DNA from 4 places in the Streptomyces sp. NPDC057302 genome. Region 1 is predicted to be linked to each of the others. Evidence: riboswitches for the same ligand, from Rfam matches in the RefSeq annotation. Region 1 holds a riboswitch; each other region holds the start of a gene.

What was found. A riboswitch is a leader RNA that binds a small molecule or an ion and turns the genes downstream of it on or off. The one in region 1 is predicted to bind cyclic di-AMP.
Region 2: another riboswitch for cyclic di-AMP. It lies ahead of ACFUPX_RS39250 (transglycosylase family protein); the one in region 1 lies ahead of ACFUPX_RS22275 (transglycosylase SLT domain-containing protein).
Region 3: another riboswitch for cyclic di-AMP. It lies ahead of ACFUPX_RS20220 (M23 family metallopeptidase); the one in region 1 lies ahead of ACFUPX_RS22275 (transglycosylase SLT domain-containing protein).
Region 4: another riboswitch for cyclic di-AMP. It lies ahead of ACFUPX_RS32975 (M23 family metallopeptidase); the one in region 1 lies ahead of ACFUPX_RS22275 (transglycosylase SLT domain-containing protein).

Annotation. Positions count from the first base shown of each region.
Region 1 is NZ_JBHUZJ010000031.1:65,276-70,885, reverse strand. It holds gene ACFUPX_RS22285 (CGNR zinc finger domain-containing protein) at 1-385, opposite strand, end outside; gene ACFUPX_RS22280 (haloacid dehalogenase type II) at 466-1,233, shown strand; gene ACFUPX_RS22275 (transglycosylase SLT domain-containing protein) at 1,307-2,071, opposite strand; cyclic di-AMP (ydaO/yuaA leader) riboswitch at 2,075-2,271, opposite strand; gene ACFUPX_RS22270 (DUF5670 family protein) at 2,747-2,917, shown strand; gene ACFUPX_RS22265 (FadR/GntR family transcriptional regulator) at 3,137-3,961, shown strand; gene ACFUPX_RS22260 (ABC transporter substrate-binding protein) at 4,288-5,610, shown strand, end outside.
Region 2 is NZ_JBHUZJ010000098.1:12,169-17,778, reverse strand. It holds gene ACFUPX_RS39270 (exopolyphosphatase) at 1-459, opposite strand, end outside; gene ACFUPX_RS39265 (DUF501 domain-containing protein) at 456-992, opposite strand; gene ACFUPX_RS39260 (septum formation initiator family protein) at 1,032-1,511, opposite strand; gene eno (phosphopyruvate hydratase) at 1,624-2,910, opposite strand; gene ACFUPX_RS39250 (transglycosylase family protein) at 3,205-3,924, opposite strand; cyclic di-AMP (ydaO/yuaA leader) riboswitch at 3,928-4,117, opposite strand; gene ACFUPX_RS39245 (transglycosylase family protein) at 4,300-5,310, opposite strand; gene ACFUPX_RS39240 (cytochrome P450) at 5,447-5,610, opposite strand, start outside.
Region 3 is NZ_JBHUZJ010000027.1:7,566-13,175, reverse strand. It holds gene ACFUPX_RS20235 (DNA topoisomerase (ATP-hydrolyzing) subunit A) at 1-14, opposite strand, end outside; gene ACFUPX_RS20230 (M16 family metallopeptidase) at 251-1,606, shown strand; gene ACFUPX_RS20225 (M16 family metallopeptidase) at 1,603-2,988, shown strand; cyclic di-AMP (ydaO/yuaA leader) riboswitch at 3,187-3,350, shown strand; gene ACFUPX_RS20220 (M23 family metallopeptidase) at 3,363-4,163, shown strand; gene ACFUPX_RS20215 (GntR family transcriptional regulator) at 4,392-5,105, shown strand; gene ACFUPX_RS20210 (HPr family phosphocarrier protein) at 5,280-5,561, opposite strand.
Region 4 is NZ_JBHUZJ010000066.1:19,978-25,587, forward strand. It holds gene ACFUPX_RS32965 (PrsW family intramembrane metalloprotease) at 1-253, shown strand, start outside; gene ACFUPX_RS32970 (aldo/keto reductase) at 250-1,194, opposite strand; gene ACFUPX_RS32975 (M23 family metallopeptidase) at 1,306-2,391, opposite strand; cyclic di-AMP (ydaO/yuaA leader) riboswitch at 2,403-2,549, opposite strand; gene ACFUPX_RS32980 (PP2C family protein-serine/threonine phosphatase) at 2,771-3,958, opposite strand; tRNA gene ACFUPX_RS32985 (tRNA-Met) at 4,101-4,174, opposite strand; gene ACFUPX_RS32990 (alginate lyase family protein) at 4,241-5,455, opposite strand; gene ACFUPX_RS32995 (ANTAR domain-containing protein) at 5,575-5,610, opposite strand, start outside.

The DNA.
Region 1 (5,610 bases):
GGTCGGCCAGCATGCTGATCGCGCGGCGGGCGACGTGGGCGAGCGCGGAGCGCAGATCCCCCGTCAGATGCACGCCCTCGTCGGACAGGCGTGGGGTGGGCAGCGCCCCGGCGGCGGCGCTGTTGAGGATGCCCAGCTCACTTGCCGTGTAGGGGCGTTCTCTCATGCGGTCGAGGGCGAGCCGGTGGATGGCCTCGCGCAGCCGCAGGGCGCAGTCGAGGTCGGCGGGGTCGGCGGTCACGTCGTCGGGGAGCTCGTCGCAGGCCAGGACCCACTGTTCGAGGTCGGCGGGGGTGGCCAGGAGGTCGCGGGGCTGGTCGCGGCGGGATTCCAGGGTGGCGATGAGGTCCAGGGCGGGGTTGCCGCTCACGAAGGCGAAGTGCACGTCACCATCTTGACCGGTGACGCACCACCGGGCAACACTCGTCACCTGTCTGGCCGGTGACGCGATGCTGAGGAGAACGGATGCGTGGGGCCCGCGATATCGAGGTCGTCGTCTTCGACGTTCTGGGAACGATGGTGGACGAGTCCGGCGGGCTTCGTGCGGCCATCGGCGACGCGCTGCACGCGTCTGACGGTGCTTCAGGCGAAGTGACCGCCGACGGCCTGCTCACGGTGTGGCGCGAGCATGTCGAGGGTGAGCAGCGGCGCATCGGGGAGGGGACCCGGGCGTACGCCGACAGCGAGGCCATCGACCGCGAAGCGGCTCAGCGCGTGGCGGAGCGCGCCGGGATCAAGGACCCGGTGGCCATCGGACGGCTGGCTGCCGCGTCGCGGCGCCTCCGCCCTTGGGAGGACTCCGTTGCCGGACTCACGCGTCTTGCGCGGCACTTTCCCGTGCTGGGGCTGTCAAATGCCGGGCATGGGACTCTGCTGCGGCTGAACGCGCATGCGGGGCTGCGCTGGCACCAGGTGCTGTCGGCCGAGGACGCTCAGGCCTACAAACCGGCTCCGGAGGTCTACCGGCTCGCGATCGAGGCGGCGGGGTGTCCGCCCGAGCACGTGCTGATGGTTGCCGCGCATGCCTGGGACCTACGGGGAGCTCAAGCGGTGGGCATGCGCACCGCGTTCGTCCAACGGCCGGTCGGGGACCCGCCCATGGCCACCGATTCCTTCGACTGGCAGGCGCGGAGCCTGGAGGAGCTGGCTGCCGTGCTGACGTCGTATGCCCCTGCCACGCCGCAACATGACGGTGCTTCACTGACGCGGCCCGCGCAGCGGAAATCCCCGTAGGAGAAGAATCGGGGGACATCTCGGTGCGCGGGCCGACGAATTCGGCGAGAACGCCGAACAGACTCGGCGCGGTCTAGTACGGGCCGTTCACATTGTCGATCGAGCCGTACCGGTCGGCCGCGTAGTTGCACGCGGCGGTGATGTTGGCGACCGGGTCGAAGCTGTCCTGGGACGTGCCGGGCACGTGGTAGGCGGAGAAAGTGGGGGCGATCACTTGAAGAAGCCCCTTGGAGGGAGTTCCCGCGACGGCGTTGGAGTCCCAGTTGTTGGTGGCCAGCGGATTTCCGGAGGACTCGCGCATGATGTTGCGGTGAATTCCCTCGTAGGAACCGGGAATGCCGCGCTGGGCCATGATGTCCAGCGACTCGTTGATCCAGCCGTCGAGGTCGTTCGTGTACGACTTCTTCGCGGGGGCGGCGGCCGGCTCGGCGGCGGAGGGGTCCGTGCGCTTGGAGCGGTCCGCCCGCTCGGCGGAGGCCCTGGAGGCGTCCGCAGTGGCCGAGCCCTCCTTGTCGAGGGTGAGCCGGAGGCCGGGGCGGATCAGCTTCGGGTCGTCGCCCAGGGCGCTGCGATTGTCCTCGTACAGCTTCTTCCAGCTGCCGCTCACCGAGTGCTCCCGGGCGATCTTGGAGAGCGTGTCGCCCGCGACGACCACGTAGGTCTTGGCGTCCGCGGCGGGCTTGGCGGTGGCGGCCTGCGCCGGGCCGCTCTGCGCCGCGCCGGCGGTGGTCGCGCCGAGCACGGGAAGGACGAGCACGGCCCCGCCCGTGCCGGCGACGGCGATACCCCGGCTGAGCGAGCTGGACTTGGGACGGCGGTGCTTTCCCTTGGAAGGCATGACGAATTTCCTCTCCGTCGCCTACGAGGTGAGCTGTCGGGTTCGGACGGGAGATGTCCGGTCGCGCTGAGCGCGCGACTTCACCCCGAGCCGTTCCGGAATCCGGATCGGCGGCTTACCTGGGTCCCCCGCTCCTGCCGTGCGTATGTGAGTGGGTGGGAGTGATTCCGGACAGCGGCAGGATTCGGCGTTCCACCCGGATTGACGGTGACGTTAGGCGAGAAAGCCGGAACGAAACAAGACCCGAATTCGGAGACGGAATGTACTAGGTCGGATAGTCGACGATCTGGAGTCTTCACCCGCTTTGATCAAAAACCCCAACCTTCTTTGCGCAGAACGAAAATGCGCTCGGCGGACACCGAGGGGTGACGCCGATAGCTGTGACTCACTTCACTGAATGGAATGCAGTTCTACTATTTCGCCCGAGTGGTCCGCAATGCAGGCAGAGCTTTATATACGCCGCCAATGGTGTGAAGAAGTGCCTTTACTGGGCAACCTGGACATGGCGCGGCCGCCGGTGCTTGCCGATGTCCATCGTTGGCGGCATGCATGGCCAGCGCGGAAGGGGGCACTCCGTGGTGCGGGCGCATGCCCTTGGGGCTGTGGAGAAAACACGTCTTTTGTGTGTTTGTCGGGCAGGCCTGAGAGCACATGGTGGTCTGGAGGTTGATAAAAATGGTTCCCCTGATTGTGGTTCTTCTGCTGGCCCTGCTCCTCTTCGGCGCGGGTTTCGCGCTCAAGGCGCTGTGGTGGATCGCGGTGATCTTGCTGGTGGTGTGGCTGCTCGGCTTCGTGATCCGGCCCGCGGCGAGCGGCGGTCGCAAGGGCCGCTGGTACCGATGGTGACGCCCGCGCTGGTGTGACATGGCGATGTCCACCTGAGCGCGGCCTAGAGCGGCGCGGCGCCACGGGCGGTGGCGTGCGCGCCTGAGGGGTGGGCCCGACCTGGGACGGTCGGGCCCACCCCTTCGCTCTGTCTGATCCCCTCCGGTCTCGTCCGAGCCGTCGATCGGCAAGATCACCACTACCTGGGATGAGCCCAACGCCCCGCTGTACGCTGCGACCATGCAGCCGCCCGCATCCTCCTCGTCGCCAGGTTTCACGCAGCCGGGTCGTCTTGCCGATCCGGCTGAGCGCGGCCTGCTGACCGAGCGGATCGCGCGCCAGCTGGAACACGAGATCCGCTCCGGCGAGATCGAGGTCGGGGCCAAGCTGCCCTCCGAGCGTGACCTGGCCGCCCAGTTCGGCTCCAGCCGCAACGTCGTGCGAGAAGTGCTGCGGCGGCTGGAGGCACAGCACCTCATCGAGGTCGCCCCGGGGCGTGGCTCCTTCGTGCGGGAGCAGAGCTCGGGCCAGGCCAGGGGGTACGACGCGCTGTACCGTGCGGGGCGGCCCACGGTCCGTCAGCTCATCGAGGCGCGGCTTCCGCTGGAGGTCGAGATGGTCCGCCTCGCGACCCTGCGGGCCACGGACGAGGACATCGCGGCGATGCGCGGCGCCAGCGACGCCCTGGAGTCGGCCACGGACGTCGTCGTCAAGGCACAGGCCGACATGGAGTTCCATGACGCGATCGCGGTGGCGAGCAAGAACCCCGTACTGCGGATCATGCTGTCGTCGATCAGCGGGATGATGTTCGAGATGATGCTCCGCTCGAACTCGGATCCCTCCATCGGCGAGCCCGGTGTGCCGCATCACCCGGAGATCTTCGAGGCGATCGAGGCACGTGACGAGGAGCTCGCGGCCGCGCGCATGCGGGAGCACCTCATGCTCGGCCTGCGCACCTACGGCGCGGATCTCGACGTGCAGGTCGACATCATGGCCCGCAACCACATCGAGACGCTGCTCGGGCAGGCGGACGCCCGACGGGCGGGCGGCAGGGCGGGGGAGTAGCCAGGGCGGGGGAGTAGCCAGGGCGGGGGCGCAGCCGCGCCCTGCTCCCGGTGAGCCCCTGACCTGCTGTTGAGGGCCGGCCGCTGCATGGCTCGCGGCGGTGGGCGTGACCGTTCCGTTGCGTGGATCTTTCTCTCAGGGGCTGTCGGGAAACCCGCGTGTCCTGCTACGGTCCCGTCAGATTCCAACTGGTCCTACCAGTTGGACCACACCTGAACCACCCTTGGATCACCCCCTGGACCGCCCCCTGGACCACCCCTGAGTCACGCTTCCCACGGTCGGAGCCACGGTTCGGGATCGTTCCCAGCACAGAGACGAGGACAACGATGTCCACGAGCAGCCAGCCCTTGAGTCGGCGCTCTTTCGGCAGGTTGGCCGCAGGCACGGCGGGAGCCGTCGGCCTGGGCGCGTCGGGCGCCTGTTCGCCGCGGGACGCCAGGCCGTCGGCCCGCAGCCCGTTGCGGATCATGGCGATCAACCACGTGTGGTCGCAGGCGATCAAGCGCCGGATCAAGGAGTTCGAGGAGCGGATCGGGCGCCGGGTCTCGATGACCCTGCTCACCTCCGACCAGCTGTCGAGCAGCTACAACGTCAAGCTCAACGCCTCCGGCACCGACGTGGACGTCATGATGGTGCGCGCGCTCCAGGAGCAACTGGTCTTCGCGCACAACGACTGGCTCGCCGACCTCACCGACCGGGTCGAAGGCGACAAGGAGTTCGCCTGGGCGGACTTCCAGAAGGCGCCGCGCCAGGCGTCCCTGGCGGCGGGCAGGATCCTCAGCGTCCCCGTGGTGACCGAACGCCCCACGCTGTACTACCGCAAGGACCTCGTCGAAGGGCTCGGCGGACCGCCGCGCACCCTGGACGCGCTGATGTCGGCCGCACTGGAACTCACCGAGAAGAAGAAGGGTTTCTACGGGTACGTCGGGCGCGGACAGCGCAGCGGCGCCGTCTCCCAGTGGTCGAGCTTCCTGTACTCGCACGGCGGCGACTTCCTCGACCACGGCAAGTCCGCCATCGGGAGCCGCCAGTCGCTGGCCGCCTACGAGTACTACGGCAGGCTCCTGGGCAGAGCGGGACCGCCGGGAGCGACCAACATGAGCCTCGAACAGGCCATGCCGATCTTCGCGCAGGGCAAGGCCGCGTTCTACATAGACGCCGACGCCATCTACAGCAACTTCCTCGACCCGAAGATCGCGACCCCGGCCGTGCGCGAGGCGGTCGGCTTCGCACCCTTCCCCGCGGGACCGGCCGGCGCCAAGCCCCACAACATCCCGTCCTGGAGCCTTGGCATCAACAAGTTCTCCCTCCTGCGCGACGACGCCTGGGAGTTCATCAGGTGGGCCGCGGGGCCGAAGATGTCCGCGGCCCTCCAGTCGGACGGCATCCCCGGCGCCCGCAGCTCCGTATGGGCCAACCGCCGCACGCTGACCGCCTTCCCGCCGGACCTCGCCGAGGCGATGCGGGTCAACGCCGAACGCGGCCTGGGCTACGACCGGCCGCAGGTCCTCCAGGTCGGCCGGGCCAGGGACATCGTCGGCCGTCCGCTGGTCGCAGCGATCCTCGGCGAGTCCGTACGGCCCGTCGTACGTGACGCCGACGCGGAGTTCGCCGAGTTCCTCGTCCGCGACAACCGCCACAAGGAGTCC
Region 2 (5,610 bases), on a different contig from region 1:
GTCCTCGCCGACGACGAACTCCGTGGAGCCGCCGCCGATGTCCACGACGAGGTAGGGCTTGGCCAGGTGGTCGCTGCCCGCCAGCTCCTTCGTCGCGCCCGTGAAGGAGAACTCGGCCTCCTGGTCACCGCTGATGACCTCCGGCTCGACGCCGAGGATGTCCAGGACCCCGCGTACGAAGTCGTCGCGGTTCTCGGCGTCGCGGGACGCGGAGGTCGCCACGAAGCGCAGGCGCTCGGCGCCGTGCTCCTTGATGACGTCGGCGTACTCGCGGCACGCCGCGAAGGTCCGCTCCAGGGCCTCCGGGGCCAGGCGGCCCGTCTTGTCGACGCCCTGGCCCAGGCGGACGATCGTCATCCTGCGGTCCAGGTCGACCAGTTCGCCGGTCGCGGGGTCCGCGTCCGCCACCAGGAGGCGGATCGAGTTCGTGCCGCAGTCGATCGCGGCCACGCGGGTCACTTGGCGGGCTCCTGCTCGGCGCAGGCCGTGACGCACGGCCCCTTGGCCCACCACTGCGGCAGCATCGCGATCGCCTCGTCGCCCAGCGGGTTCACGCCGGGGCCCGCGGCCAGCGAGTGGCCGACCAGGACGTGCAGGCACTTCACGCGGTCCGGCATGCCGCCCGCGCTCGGGAAGCCCTCCAGGACCTCGATGGCGTCGCGGCGCGCGATGTAGTCCTCGTGCGCCGCGCGGTACGCGGCGGCCAGCTCGGGGTCCGTCTTCAGCCGCTCCGACATCTCCTTCATGACGCCGTTGGCCTCAAGGGTGCCGATCGCGGAAGCCGCCCGCGGGCACGTCAGGTAGTACGTCGTCGGGAACGGCGTCCCGTCCGGCAGGCGCGGCGCCGTCTCCACGACGTCCGGCTGTCCGCAGGGGCAGCGGTGGGCGATGGCCCGCAGGCCGCGCGGCGGACGGCCGAGCTGCTGCTTGAAGGCCTCGACGTCGGCGTCGGTGGGCTCGGTGCGCGGGGTGGTCGGCGGGGGCGTTTCCATGCCTGTCTTTCGATCGGTTCCGTAGAAGTTCTGTCGGGCTCAGTCGTCGTCCGGGCGGTCCGCCTTGTCGACGCCGTCCCACACGTTCGAGTACCAGGGCCTGGCGGCCGCCCCCTGGTCGGTGCGCTGCTTCTTCGCCGCCGCGGGATCGATCACCGTGTAACCGGTCTCGCCCGGCATCACATAGTGCAGCCGGTCCCGGATGCGCTGCTCCGCGTACTCGTCGTCCCGCCAGCGGGCCTTCTCGTCCCGCAGCTTCTCGACGTTCCCGCGGCGCTCGGCCTGCTCCTTGCGCTGATCGGCGATCTCCGCGCGCTGGGAGACGTACTGCCTTATCGGGTAGGCGAGCGCGACGACCAGCGAACAGAGCACGAGCGCCAGGAGCGCGGCACGTCCCGTGAGCCGGGAGCGGCGCGCCTGGCGCTTGGTCTGGGAGCGGTACACACGCTCGGCGGTCTGCTCGCCGAGCAGGCGCAGCCTGGTCGCGGTGGAGAACCGGTCGCGGTCCTTCACGGCCATAAGTGCGCCTCCCCGATACGTGCCGACGTCCCCGCACACGGTACGGGACCGAGTACGGGGACGTAGGTAACTACTCAGCGGAGCCGGGGCTCAGAAGCAGTTCAGCGGCAGCTCAGGCCTTGAAGCGGGGGAACGCCGAACGGCCGGCGTACACCGCTGCGTCGTCGAGGATCTCCTCGATGCGCAGGAGCTGGTTGTACTTGGCGACGCGCTCGGAGCGGGCCGGGGCGCCGGTCTTGATCTGGCCGCAGTTGGTGGCGACGGCGAGGTCGGCGATGGTGACGTCCTCGGTCTCACCGGAGCGGTGCGACATCATGCACTTGAAGCCGCTGCGCTGGGCCATCTCGACGGCGTCCAGGGTCTCGGTCAGCGAACCGATCTGGTTGACCTTCACCAGGAGGGCGTTGGCCGACTTCTCCTCGATGCCACGGGCGAGGCGCTCCGGGTTGGTGACGAACAGGTCGTCGCCCACCAGCTGGACCTTCTCGCCGAGCTTCTCGGTGATGACGTTCCAGCCGGCCCAGTCGTCCTCGAACAGCGGGTCCTCGATGGAGACGAGCGGGTACGAGGCGACGAGCTCCTCGTAGTACTCGGTCATCTCGGCGGCCGAGCGGGACTTGCCCTCGAACTCGTACTTGCCGTCCTTGTAGAACTCGGACGCGGCGACGTCGAGGGCGAGGCCGATCTGCTCACCGGGGACGTAACCGGCCTGCTTGATGGCCTCGAGGATGAGGTCGAGCGCGGCGCGGTTGGAGTCCAGGTTCGGGGCGAAGCCGCCCTCGTCGCCGAGCCCGGTGGAGAGACCCTTCTCCTTCAGGACCTTCTTCAGCGTGTGGTAGACCTCGGTGCCCCAGCGCAGGGCCTCCGAGAACGACTCGGCGCCGATCGGCGCGATCATGAACTCCTGGATGTCGACGTTCGAGTCGGCGTGCGACCCGCCGTTCAGGATGTTCATCATCGGAACGGGCAGCAGGTGCGCGTTCGGGCCGCCGAGGTAGCGGAAGAGCGGCAGGTCGGAGGCCTCCGACGCGGCGTGCGCGACGGCGAGCGAGACGCCGAGGATGGCGTTGGCGCCGAGCGAGCCCTTGTTGTCGGTGGCGTCGAGGTCGAACATCGCCTGGTCGATCAGGCGCTGCTCGGTCGCGTCGTACCCGACGAGCTCCGGGCCGATCTGCTCGATGACGGCGAGGACGGCCTTCTCCACGCCCTTGCCCATGTAACGGTTGGGGTCACCGTCACGGAGTTCGATGGCCTCGAAAGCACCGGTGGACGCACCGGACGGAACGGCGGCACGACCCGTGCTGCCGTCGTCGAGGCCGACCTCGACCTCGACCGTGGGGTTGCCTCGGGAGTCCAGGATTTCCCGGGCTACGACGACGTCGATGGACGGCACGAGCATCTCCTTCTGGGATGTGACGCGGGTACGCGGGGCGTTGGCCTCGCGGACACGAGCCTAACCGGCTCCCGGACAAGAGCCAGCCGAGCGACCGCCCTGTGGACAAACCGAGAGCAAAATGTTTCCGAACGGAACAAAGCATGGAGGGGCGATGGAGGGCGCCAGGGGCGGCGGAGGGCAAAAGAACCCCGCCCCGGTGCGTACGGGGGATACGCGCACCGGGGCGGGAGGTGAAACGGGCGGCGACGCGTCCGCCGAAGCGCCGCCGCTCTCGGCCTCTCGGCCGAGGTGGGGTTCTCAGCTGAGGTGCAGCTGCTGACCCGGGTAGATCATGTCGGCGTTGTCGATGATGTCGCCGTTGAGCTTGTACACCTTGTGCCAGCCGCCCTTGACGTCCTTCGCCTCGGCGATCTTGGAGAGGGTGTCACCCTTCTTGACCTTGTACTCGCCGTCGCCCTTCTTGACCGTCTTGCCGGTCGGGGTCTCGACGGTCTTCTTCGACTCGGTCTTGGGAGCCTCGGGCTTGGGGGCCTCAGCCTTGGGAGCGGCCTGCTGCGGCTGCTCGGTCTGGGCGCTGGGCTGGCTCTTCGGCTGCTCCTGGGTCTGCTGCGGGGCGCTCTCCTGCGCACCGCCACCCTCGTTGGACGCACCCGAGAGGCCGACGCCGCAGCTCGGCCAGGCACCCTTGCCCTGGCCCGCGAGGACCTTCTCGCCGATCTCGATCTGCTGGGCCTTGGAGGCCTTGTCGGCGGTGGGCGCGTACTTCGTGCCGCCGTACGACGCCCACGTGGACGACGAGAACTGCAGGCCGCCCGTGTAGCCGTTGCCGGTGTTGATGGACCAGTTGCCGCCGGCCTCGCACTGGGCGACGGCGTCCCACTCGGAGTTGGTGGCGGCGGAGGCCTGGCCGGCCGCCATCAGCGGAGCGGCGACGGCGACACCGGTGACACCGGCGAGCGTGGCGACACGGGTGGCCTTGGACGGGCGGCGGTGCTTGCCCTTGCTGGAAAACAGCATGAGTGATCCCCTCACCGACGCCTGCGAGGTGAGCTGTCGGGTTCGGGCCGATGAAGTTGCCCGGCCGCGCTTCTTGAGCGCGACTTAACCCCTAGCCGTTCCCGTCCGTCCTCGCCTCGCTCTCGCGATGCTGAACGGCCGGGCCCGGCGGAAACCTTGGTTCCCCCGCTCCTGCCTACGGCGCTTGCGCGACGACTGTTCCCGAACGGCCAATTGGCAGGACTCGGCGTACCGACCGGCGGGGCCCGCTGTGGCGAGCGGTCACGACCGTAGACATGCGATCGGCCGAAACTCAAAGACGATCAGGGCTTCTGAGACCCATCTCTCACTTGCGCCAATTGGGACATCAAGCGCAAAGCGACTCGCCAACTACCCCTACTTTTCGCCCAAATCGAGGCTCTGACCGGGAAGGATGAGATCGGGGTCGGAGCCGACGGACTTCTCGTTCTCCGCGTACAGCTCGGTCCACCCGCCCTTCACGTCGAGGTCGTCGGCGATGACCGAGAGGTTGTCTCCCGAGCGGACCGTGTACGTCCCGTCGGAGCCGTCCTTCTGACGCTCGTCGCCACGGGACGCGTGCCGGCCCGAACCCTCGCGAGAGGGGTCGCCGGAGGGCTTGTCGTCCGCGCTGTCGCCGCGGTGGCGGCCCTCACCCTCGCCGGCGGGGGAAGTGGGGACGGGCGAAGCGTCGTCGTCCTGCCCGGACTTGCCCGGGTCGCCGGACTCATCCGACGTGCCCGACTCGCCCGACTCGCCCGAGTCACCTGATTCGTCGTGATTCTTGTCTCGCGCCGCATCGCCGTCACCGGCGTCACCGGCGTCGGCGTCGGGCTTCTCCGAGGGCTTCTCCGAAGACTTGGTGCTGCCCGAGTCATCGCCCGAGTCATCGGCCGAGTCGCTCGGCTCGTCGGGTTCGGCGGACTTCGACGGCTCGTCCGCCGGTCCGTCCGTCGACTCGTCCGAGGGCAGTGAGGTGATCGGCGCGCCGGGGTCGACGTCGGCGGCGGCGCCGTCCTGGGTGAGCCCCGCGATGGGAGCGCAACTGGGCCAGGCGCTGGGCCCCTGGTCGTCGAGCACCTTCTCGGCGACGGATATCTGCTGGGAGCGGCTGGCCAGATCGGCGCTCGGCGCGAAGTCGAGGCCGCCGTACTCCTCCCAGTCCTCCTGGGAGAACTGGAGTCCGCCGTAGTACCCGTTACCCGGGTCCGCGCTCCAGGAGCCGCCGCTCTCGCACTCCGCGAGCTTGTCCCACGTGGCGGTGTCCGCCGCGCTCGCGCTGGTGGCGCCGAGCAGCGGGATCGCGATGGCCGATCCTGCGACTCCTGCCGCGACGATCAGGGCCGGGGCCTGGCGGGGGCGTCGGTGACGACCATTGCCGGAGAGCATGCGGTTGCCTTTCGCGTGACTGGAGCGACGACTGCGGCACGGGATGCCGAGTCGTCGGTGAACGTAGCGGCAGTCGAACGCTTGTCACAAGTCGATGCAGCGGAGATCACGTGAAAGTCACAGTCTTGACGGTCCGTCAGCTAAACGTCGTTTCGGGTGCCGAATATTTGCTCTGCTGTGCGGGTGCGAACTCCACGGGCAGTGTGCGGAGTCCCCGCATGATGAGCCCGCCGCGCCATCTCAAATCACCAGGTTCCACGGCGAGTCGCAGGTCAGGGAGGCGCCGCAGAAGGGTCGCGA
Region 3 (5,610 bases), on a different contig from region 1:
CTGCGGCGGGCCATCGCTGCTGCGGCTCCTTCACGGTGTCTGCCAGGGCATCAACAAGATCTGACGCCGACCATCAACGGGATCTGACGCCGACCATTGTGGACTGTCCCACTGACAACGCCGACCACGACCCGGACTTCGGCCGCGACTACGCCGAGCGCGGAGCGGGAACTTCACCGGTTGTCAGCACGCTTGCATACAGTGGCACGACTGGCAGAAATTCCAGCTTTTCGCGATCGAAGGGACGTACATGCCCATGGGTCACACGGCCACAGCCGAGGCCGGTTCCGGCGGCCTGACAGCAACCGAGCACCGGCTGGCCAACGGCCTGCGCGTGGTGCTCTCCGAGGACCACCTGACCCCGGTCGCCGCGGTCTGCCTCTGGTACGACGTAGGTTCGCGCCACGAGGTCAAGGGCCGTACGGGCCTCGCGCACCTCTTCGAGCACCTCATGTTCCAGGGCTCGAAGCAGGTGCACGGCAACGGCCACTTCGAGCTGGTGCAGGGTGCGGGCGGTTCGCTGAACGGCACCACCAGCTTCGAGCGCACCAACTATTTCGAGACGATGCCCACACACCAGCTCGAGCTGGCCCTGTGGCTGGAAGCCGACCGGATGGGCTCGCTGCTCTCCGCGCTCGACGAAGAATCCATGGAGAACCAGCGGGACGTCGTCAAGAACGAGCGCCGCCAGCGCTACGACAACGTTCCGTACGGCACGGCGTTCGAGAAGCTGACCGCCCTCTCGTACCCCGAGGGCCACCCCTACCACCACACCCCGATCGGCTCCATGGCCGACCTGGACGCGGCGACGCTGGAGGACGCGCGGAACTTCTTCCGTACGTACTACGCGCCCAACAACGCCGTCCTGTCGGTCGTCGGCGACATCGACCCGCAGGAGACCCTCGCCTGGGTCGAGAAGTACTTCGGGTCCATCCCCTCGCACGACGGCAAGCAGCCGCCGCGCGACGGCTCGCTGCCCGACACGATCGGCAAGGAGCTGCGCGAGGTCGTCGAGGAAGAGGTTCCGGCCCGCGCCCTGATGGCCGCCTACCGGCTCCCGGAAGACGGCACACGCGCGTGCGACGCGGCCGACCTGGCGCTCACGGTCCTCGGCAGCGGCGAGTCCTCACGGCTCTACAACCGCCTCGTGCGCCGCGACCGCACCGCCGTGGCGGCCGGCTTCGGCCTGCTGCGCCTGGCCGGAGCCCCCTCGCTCGGCTGGCTCGACGTGAAGACGTCCGGTGACGTGGAGGTCCCCGTCATCGAGGCCGCCGTCGACGAGGAGCTCGCCCGCTTCGCGGAAGAGGGCCCCACCGACGAAGAGATGGAGCGCGCCCAGGCCCAGCTGGAGCGCGAGTGGCTCGACCGGCTCTCCACGGTGTCAGGACGCGCGGACGAACTGTGCCGGTACGCCGTCCTGTTCGGCGACCCGCAGCTCGCCCTCACCGCCGTGGGGCGCGTCCTCGACGTCACCGCGGAAGAGGTCAAGGCGGCCGCAGCGGCCCGTCTGCGGCCCGACAACCGCGCGGTGCTCGTGTACGAGCCCACCGAGCCCACCGCGGCCCCCGAAGCCGCCGACGAGGACGAAGAGGAGGCGGCGAAGTGACCGAGGCCGCGACGATGCAGTTCCACCCCCAGCCCCAGGCGGGCACCGCACGGCCGTGGGCCTTCCCCGCGCCCGAGCGCGCCACCCTGGACAACGGCCTCACCGTGCTGCGCTGCCACCGCCCCGGCCAGCAGGTCGTCGCCGTGGAGATCCACCTCGAGGCGCCGCTCGACGCCGAGCCCGCGGGCCTCGACGGCGTCGCCACGATCATGGCGAGGGCCTTCAACGAAGGCACCGACAAGCACTCCGCCGAGGACTTCGCCGCCGAACTCGACCGCTGCGGCGCCAGCATGGACGCGCACGCCGACCACCCCGGTGTCCGCGTCTCCCTCGAAGTCCCGGTCTCCCGCCTCCCCAAGGCGCTGGGCCTGCTCTCCGACGCCCTGCGCGCCCCCGCCTTCGCGGACAGCGAGATCGAACGCCTCGTACGCAACCGCCTGGACGAGATCCCGCACGAGGCCGCCAACCCGGGCCGCCGCGCCGCCAAGGAGCTCTCCCGGCAGCTGTTCCCCGCCACCGCGCGGATGTCGCGTCCCCGCCAGGGCACCGAGGAGACGGTCACGGCCATCGACTCGGCGGCGGTGCGCACCTTCTACGAGAAGCACGTGCGGCCCGCCACGGCGACCGCCGTCGTCGTCGGCGACCTGACCGGCGTCGACCTGGACGGCGTGCTCGCCGACACCATCGGCTCCTGGACGGGCGGCACGGCCCAGCCGCGCCCGGTGCCCCCGGTGACCGCCGACGACACCGGGCGTGTCGTCATCGTGGACCGCCCCGGCGCCGTCCAGACGCAGCTGCTCATCGGCCGCGTGGGCCCTGACCGGCACGACCGCGTCTGGCCCGCCCAGGTGCTCGGCACGTACTGCCTGGGCGGCACCCTCACCTCGCGCCTGGACCGCGTCCTGCGCGAGGAGAAGGGTTACACCTACGGCGTGCGGTCGTTCGCCCAGGTCCTGCGTTCGACTCCGGACGGCACGGGCGCCGCGATGCTGGCCATCAGCGGCTCCGTGGACACGGAGTCCACGGGTCCGGCCCTCGACGACCTGTGGAAGGTCCTGCGCACCCTCGCCGCCGACGGCCTCACGGACGCCGAGCGCGATGTCGCCGTGCAGAACCTGGTGGGCGTCGCCCCGCTCAAGTACGAGATGGCGGCGTCCGTCGCGGCCACCCTCGCCGACCAGGTCGAGCAGCACCTGCCGGACGACTTCCAGGCCCAGCTGTACCGCCAGTTGGCCGCCACCGGCACCGTGGAGGCCACCGCGGCCGTGGTGAGCGCCTTCCCCGTGGACCGCCTGGTGACGGTGCTCGTCGGTGACGCGGCGCAGATCGAGGAGCCCGTCAGGGCGCTCGGCATCGGTGAAGTGAGTGTGGTCACGGGCTGAGTGACAGTCAGGACATATGGGGACCCCAGTGGCTGGAATCGGCTCCTGGGGTCCTCATATGTCCGAATTGATATGGAGGTTACGTGTCTGCCCTGTGGCGTGCGCTACAAAAGTTCTGATCCGTTTGTCGATTGAAAGATGACCCGCTTAGCGTTCGGTCCGACTGTTCGTCATGCAGTACGCCGCACCCGCGGCACCGGGCAGTCATCGCCGAGTCCCCGTACGGCGCGAGCCAGGGGAGCCGGGGACCCACATGTCCCCCTGGGGTGAATCGGGAACCTTGCCGTGAGGTGAGGGACTCGTAGGAGACCTTCCTGCTCCGAACCCGTCAGCTAACCCGGTAGGCGAGAAGGAAGGAAAGGATCAGCCGCTTCATGGCGTTCACCCGTGCCACCGGGAAGCACCGTCGCCCCAGCCGCCTCACGCGTACGACCGCGAACGTGGCGGGCGTCGCCGCCCTCACCACCACCGGTGTCATCGGAGGCCTGGCCGCTCCGGCCCTCGCCGCCGACGACGCGGCCCTTGAGCACACCGGCCTCACCCAGGCGATTTCCGTGGGCGACTCGCTCGCCCAGAGCATCGACGCGCAGGCCGCCGCCCAGCAGCAGGCCGCCGACGACGCCGCAGCCGCCAAGAAGGCCGAAGAGGCCGCCAAGAAGAAGGCCGAAGAGGCCAAGCGCAAGGCTGAGGCCGAGGCGAAGGCCAAGGCCAAGAAGGAGCGCGAGGCCAAGGAGCGTGCCGCTCGCGAGGCCGAGCGCAAGCGCCTGAACACCTACGTCGCCCCGATCTCCGGTTCGTCCATCTCCACGGGCTACCAGACCGGCGGTGGCATGTGGTCCTCCGGCAGCCACACCGGCGTCGACTTCCACGCGGCGTCCGGCACCTCGGTCCACGCGGTCGGCTCCGGCACCGTCGTCGAGGCCGGCTGGGGCGGCGCCTACGGCAACAACGTGGTCATCAAGATGAACGACGGCACGTACACCCAGTATGGCCACATGTCGTCCCTCGGTGTCACCGTCGGCCAGGCGGTCACTCCGGGCCAGCAGATAGGCCTCTCCGGGTCCACCGGCAACTCCAGCGGTCCGCACCTCCACTTCGAGGCCCGCACCGGCGAGGAGTACGGCTCGGACATCGACCCCGTCTCGTACCTCCGCTCGCACGGCGTCAACGTCTGATCCCAGGAGTTTCGCGCGACGCGCGTCTGATCCGCACCGAAAGCCCCGGCTCGTCGAGAGCCGGGGCTTTCGTGGTTCCGTATCGCCCCGCATCGCCTTTGGCCAAAAGTATCCATGAATTCTGGCCACCCGTCGGAAATTCAGCCGCTCTGCAATAGAGTCGCTGGAGAATCACTGAACGGGCGTCGATCGACCGCGTCTCGCGGGGATTAAGGCGGAGGTCAGGTCATGCGCATTCCCGCGCACTCGGTGTGCACGGCCATCCGGGACGACATCGTCTCCGGTGTCTACGAACGGGGCGGCCGGCTCACCGAGGAACTCCTCGCGCGCCGCTACGGAGTCTCCCGCGTCCCCGTGCGCGAGGCCCTGCGCACCCTGGAGGCCGAGGGCTTCGTCGTGACGCGGCGGCACGCGGGCGCGTGCGTCGCGGAGCCGACCGAACAGGAGGCGGCCGACCTCCTGGAGATCCGCATGCTCCTGGAGCCGCTGGGCGCCGCCCGCGCCGCACAGCGCCGCACGGAGGCGCACCTGAAGGTCCTGCGCGGCCTCGTCCGGCTGGGCCAGGAGCGCTCGCGGCGCGGCCAGAGCGATGACCTGCGCTCCCTGGGCGGCTGGTTCCACGAGACGCTCGCTCAGTCGTCCGGCAGTCCGGGCCTGACCGCGCTGCTCACCCAGCTCCGGCACAAGATCGCCTGGATGTACGTCGTCGAGACCTCGGCCGCTCCCGCGGAGTCCTGGGCGGAGCACGCCGCGATCGTCGACGCGGTCGCCCGCGGCGACGCGGAACGGGCCAGGTCGCTCACCGCGGCGCACACGGAGCGGGCGACGGCCGCGCACCGGCCGCGCTTTCCTCCGCACGGTGAGCGCCGCGACAGGGACCGCGACCGCGATCGTGTGAGGAATTCGCAACATGCCGTAAACACGGTGGGCCTCCGTCATTAACAGAGGCGCCGTATACAAAGAAGTGTTATTCGGCGGGGATTATTCGTGCTGCCCGAATTCAAGGAAAGTCGCCCGGTATTCGACGCGTGGAACCGGGAACGCCGAAGGGCCCGCCCCGATTTCGGGCAGGCCCTTCGGCGTATGAGTACCGGTCTTTACCGGTACCAGTCTCTACTAGACGGTCTCGGGGAGTTCCTCAAGACCGTCCGCGACCAGCTTCGCCAGACGGTCGAGAGCGGCGTCCGCACCCTCGGCGTCGGAGGCGAGCACGATCTCCTCGCCGCCCTGCGCGCCCAGACCGAGCACGGCGAGCATGGAGCCGGCGTTCACGGGGTTGCCGTCAGCCTTGGCGATCGTCACGGGGACGCCGGCGGCGGTGGCCGCGCGGACGAAGATGGAGGCGGGTCGGGCGTGGAGGCCCTCGGCCCAGCCGACGTTGACGCGGCGCTCAGCCATGTGTTGCTGCCCTTCCAGGTGTCTCACACTTGTCTAGACCAGTGTCTCA
Region 4 (5,610 bases), on a different contig from region 1:
CGTACGGGAGCGGGAGTTGCTGCACGCGCTGTGGGAGCGCCGCGAGGCCGCCCGCCCCGCGCTCGCGTACGCGGCACGCGCGACGGCACCGGTGCTCGTACCGATGCCGCCGCCCTACGGGTACCCGCAGCAGCAGCCCCAGTACCGATACCAGTACCAACAGCAGCACCAGCAACAACACCAGCAGCCCTACGGATATCCGTACGCGCAGCCCGCGATGCCCTACCCCGCGTACAACCCCTACCGCGGCTAGGCGGAAGCCACCGTGAGCGCCGACACCTCGGTGTCCGTCAGCTCGAACTCCCCCACCGCGAGCAGCGCGGGCAGCTGCTCGACCGTACGGGCGGAGGCGATCGGCGCCGCCACCGTCGGCTGAGCCGCGAGCCACGCGAGGGCCACGGTGGCGATCTCGGCGCCGCGCGCCTGGGCGATCTCGTCGAGGGCGGCGAGCACGCGCAGCCCGCGGTCGGTCTCCAGGTGCTTGCCCGCGCCCTCGGCCCGCGCGCTGTCGACCTTCGCACCCGGGCGGTACTTGCCGGTCAGGAAGCCGGAGGCGAGCGCGTAGTACGGGACGGCGGCCAGGCCGGAGCGCGAGGCGACCTGCTCAAGGGAGCCTTCGTACGTGTCGCGCGACACGAGGTTGTAGTGCGGCTGGAGCGCCGAGTAGCGCGCGAGGCCCTCGCGGTCGGAGAAGTCGAGGAACTCCTGGAGCCGCTCGGCGGTCACGTTCGAGGCGGCGATCGCGCGCACCTTGCCGGAGGTGACCAGCTCGTCGAGCGCGCCGATGATCTCCTCGACCGGGACGGTCGGGTCGTCGTAGTGCGTGTAGTAGAGGTCGATGTAATCGGTGCGCAGCCGGCGCAGCGACTCCTCGGCACCGGACTTGATGGTGTTCGCGGACAGGCCCTTGAAGTCCGGGTGGGCGCCGACCTTGGTGGCGAGCACGACGTCGGAGCGGTTGCCGCGCGCGGCCAGCCAGTTGCCGATGACGGTCTCGGACTCGCCGCCCTTGTTGCCGGGCACCCAGGCCGAGTAGACGTCGGCGGTGTCGATGAAGTTGCCGCCCGCCGCGGTGTAGGCGTCGAGCACGGTGAAGGACTGCGCCTCGTCGGCCGTCCAGCCGAAGACGTTGCCGCCCAGGGCGAGCGGGAAGACCTCGAGGTCGGACGAGCCAAGCTTGCGGAGAGAAGTCATACGGGGCTCAACGCCCATACGGATCGCGGCATTCCGTACGGCGGACATGCCGGACCGGCAGCCCTGGCGTCGGGGGGTTGTCGCCAGGACCGCCGGGGTTTCTGGGCTACCTCAGAGCGACTGGCCCTTGCCGCGCAGCCAGGCCGCCGGGTCGACGCCGGTGGAGTCGCCGCCCGGGTGGACCTCCAGGTGGAGGTGGGCGCCGGTGACGTTGCCGGTCGCGCCGACGCGGCCGATGGTCTCGCCGGTGGTGACCTTCTGGCCGACGCTGACGTTCATCGAGGACTGGTGGCAGAACCAGAGCTCGGTGCCGTCGTCGAGTTCGAGGACCGTGCGGTATCCGTACGCCCCCGCCCAGCCGGCTTCCTTGACGGTGCCGGAGTGGATGGCTTTGATGGGCGTGCCCGTCGGCGCCGCGAAGTCCAGGCCGGTGTGGTAGCCGGAGGACCACATGGAGCCGGGCTGACCGAAGGTGCCGGTGAGCGTGTACGAGGCGACGGGGAGGGTGTAGCTCTTCGCGAGCTTGGCCAGGCGCTCGGCCTCGGCCTTCTTCTTGGCCTCCGCCTCGGCCTTCTTCTTCGCGGCGGCCTTCTCGGCGGCGATCTTCTTCTCGGCCGCGGTCTGCTTGGCGGCGGCCTGCTCTGCGGCCTGCTTGACGGCGGCTTCTTCGGCCGCCTTCTGGACCGCGTCGTCCGCCTGGTCCTGCTGGTTCTCGGCCTGCTCCATGATGCGGGCCCGCAGTGCCTCGCCCGCGTCCGTGGTGCCCTGCTCGGCGTCGGCGCTGCTGATGCCGGCGGCGCTCAGGGGCGCTGCGGCGACCGTCACGCCGTTGTCCGCGGAACCCGCGTCGGATGAGTCGTCGGATATCAGGGACCCCACGCCCGGAAGCGACTTGGCCTCCGGCAGCGAGTCCTTGACGGCCGAGAGGTCCGGCATCTCGATGGAGACCGGGGGCTTGCCGCCCTGCGCGGTGGCGATGCCGCCCGCGCCGACGGCGGCGATGACGCCTACGCCGAGAACCGTGGAGCTGCGGGCGAGCCCGCCACCGCCCCGCTTGTGGACGCGGTGCCTGCCGCGGACGGGACGAATGGACTCCTCCGTGGGGTTCCATTCCTCCCAGGAATTGTCGTCGTACCCACCGAAGTCGTCGTCATTCGGTACGTACGCGCCTTGGGGGGCAGGGCGGTTGGACGCCACTGGGGCGCACTCCTTTCCTTCCTTCTCGCCTACCGGGTTAGCTGACGGGTTCGGAGCAGGAAGGTCTCCTACGAACAGCCGGCACGGATGCACGGATGCCCGATTCACCCCAATTAGTGGTTCCCCGGCTCCCTTTCGGGATTAGGCGCGTGCGCGCGGAGCCGACTCGAGTGACGGCTGGGACGACCGCGCTGCGTTATCGAACGTTAATAGACAGCAGGTCGGTATTCCAAGCCGTTCCGACTGATCCTTAACAACTTTGGCGTGTACTTAATAGGACACGGGGGTGGGGAACGGGGCGAGTTGACCCCACTTCTTCACACACCGGAGCTTCACACTTCCTTGACAGTGCGTCAGTTGTTATGCGGAGTGGTGTCCTTCAGTCACGGCCGGTGACATCGGCCGGTGCCATCGGCCGCCGCACCGCGAGCAGCGCCATGTCGTCGGTCGTCCCGCCGCCGGTGTGCCGCCGCACTTCCTCGGTGAGCGTGGCGAGGAGCGCGTCCGGGCCGCCCGGCCCGGGGAAGATGCGGCCCCCGAGCCGGGCCGCCGGGTCGTAGAACTCGCCCCGGCCGTCCCGCGCCTCGGAGAGCCCGTCGGTGTACAGGAGGAGCATCGCCCCGGGCGGGAACTCCGTCTCGTCCGCACGGTCCGGCCAGGCGCCCAGGTCGCCCATCCCGAGCGGCAGCGCGGGCTCGGTCGCGGACAGGACGCACAGCCGTCCGTCGCCGCGCAGGAGCAGCGGCGCCGGATGCCCGCGGTTGATGAGCCGCACGAATCGGTCGCCGTGCGCGATCTCCGCGAGGATCGCGGTGGTGAACCCTTCGAAGTCGTCGAGCCCGTCGCGCCGCGTGCCCTCCCGCGCGAGGGCACGCTCAAGACGCTGGGCCACCGCCTCCAGCGTGGCCTCCTGCTCGGCGGCCTCCCGGAACGCCCCGATGACGACGGCGACGGCCGCCACCGCGCCCATGCCCTTGCCCCGTACGTCACCGACGATGACGCGCACGCCGTGCGGGGTGTCCTGGACGGCGTACAGATCGCCCCCGATGAACGCGTCGGCCTCCGCCGCCTCGTACCGCGCGGCGATGTCGAGCCCGCCGATCCGGGGGTCCGGCTGCGGCAGCACGGCGCGCTGGGCGGCCTCGGCGATGGAGCGGGCGGAGGCGAGCTGTTTGTCGCTGCGGCGTACGACGCGGTTGATGAGGGCGGCGAGCACGGCGACGGTCAGCACGGTGATCAGCTCGGTGACGGCTTCGACGTCGGTGGTCGAGTCGGTCTTGAAGTGCAGCGCGAGCACGGCGACGCAGGAGAAGGCGCCGATGAGGGTGGTGTTGATCAGCGAGTAGAAGGGGGCCGCGATCAGCGGGGCCGCCGCGAAGAGGGGCGCCGCGGTGAAAGCGGGCGGGGTCGACATGTCGTACACCGCCCCGACGACGATGAGCAGCAGCGGAAGGGCCCGCACGAGCGCACGCTCGTGCCGGACATCGGGAGTCTTGCCCCCGCCGCTGCCTCCTCGCTGCCCCACCGCTCTTCTCCTGCCGGATCCCGCGGCCAGGACCAGATCCATGACCACGCTCAATCAGGGTTCCCGGAGCGGCGGCACGGGGCGACCGGTGTGGGCCGACCGGGTGATGCCAAATAGCGCCGAATAACGCAGGAAAACACCGAAGGCCCGGATCCATTTCTGGATCCGGGCCTTCGGTCTTTAGTAGCGGGGACAGGATTTGAACCTGCGACCTCTGGGTTATGAGCCCAGCGAGCTACCGAGCTGCTCCACCCCGCGCCGTTGAATGCAACTCTACGCCATCAGGGGGAGTGAAAGCGAACCGATTGAGGTGGGGCGCGTGCGTCAGGTGTTCTCGGCGTGCGTCAGCGTCTCCCAGGCCACGAACAGATCGTCCGTCCCCTCGGGCCGCCGCTCCCGCGTGAACCGCTCCGTCTCCGGCAGCTCGAGCTTCAGCCGGTCCCGCAGGTGGTTGAGGCCGACCTCGGTGTCGGGCCCCATGTCGCGCTGCACCTTGCCGCCGCACAGCCACCGGGGCGCCTCCGCGCCGAGCTGGTACTTGGAGTGGAACTCGAGCGCGGCCCGCAGCCGCTCCTTGACCTCGCCGTACAGGTCGACGTCCTGGTGCCAGGCGGTCTCCGCGATGTGCGCGGTGGCCGCCAGCGAGTAGCTGGCGTGCTTGAAGTTCCGGCAGGTCTCCTGGGAAAGCCCGTCGGCGAAGGTCTTCTGCCCGAACCAGTACTTCTGGAGCTTCGCCGCGGTGTTGATGTCGCTGCCCGCGGGCGATACGGGCAGCGGGCCGTCGGACTTCAGATAGAAGTAGGCGGGCACGCGGGTCCTGAAATGCCGCACCGCCTTCTCGAAGGAATCGTGGTCGTCGAGGAAGACGGCCATGCTGATGGTCGCGTCGGCCATCAGGAGATCCCAGTTGCCGTTGAAGTCGGCCGCGCCGTCGCGCACTTGGGGCAGATAGGCGTTGCGCAGCATCCGCTCGAAGCGCAGGAGTTCGCCGTCGCCCCAGCCGTCGTAGGTGTAGCGCACGGCTTCCGCCGCGCGGGCCCACGAGGAGGCGGCCCAGGCCGTCTGGAGGCCCGCGTTGGCCTCCGTGTGCCCGGTGATCTTCCGCGACCAGGCGTCCATGATCTGCACGGCCTTCTCGGCGTGCGCGCGCTTGCCGGTGATGTTCCACAGGAGTGCCTGGGTGTACGCGGCGATGGCGTCCTCGCGCTCTTCGACGCAGCCCTGCCCCGGGCGGGTGTCGGGCGGGCACTCGACGACCGCGTACGGCTTGGCCGTGTAGTCGTCCGCGCCGTACTTGCTGTCCCGCATCTGCTCGAACGCCGTCAGCCAGGGCTGCTCGCGCGCCTTGACGTGGGCGCGTACGCGGTCCAGCTGCGCCTTGCTGACGAGTACTCCGGGGTGCTCGAAGGCCAGCTCGGCGGGGCGGGCCCGCTCGGTGGCCCGGTCGGTGCCGCCGCCGGAGCCACCGCCGCAGGCGGCCGAGACGCCGACCAGCAGCGGTACGAGCACCATCACGAGAGCCCGTCGTACGGAACCCATGCTCTACCTCCGGATCGGCCACCTGGCAGGCCCAGCGTCGCCCGTGGGCCTCGGGGGCGCAGGCGATGCGGGTCCGTTCGGGCGACCGGTCGGGAGCCGTACGGGTCGTTCGTGCGGTGCTACTCGGTCTCCGCCGCGTCGGTCCGCGGCCGGGC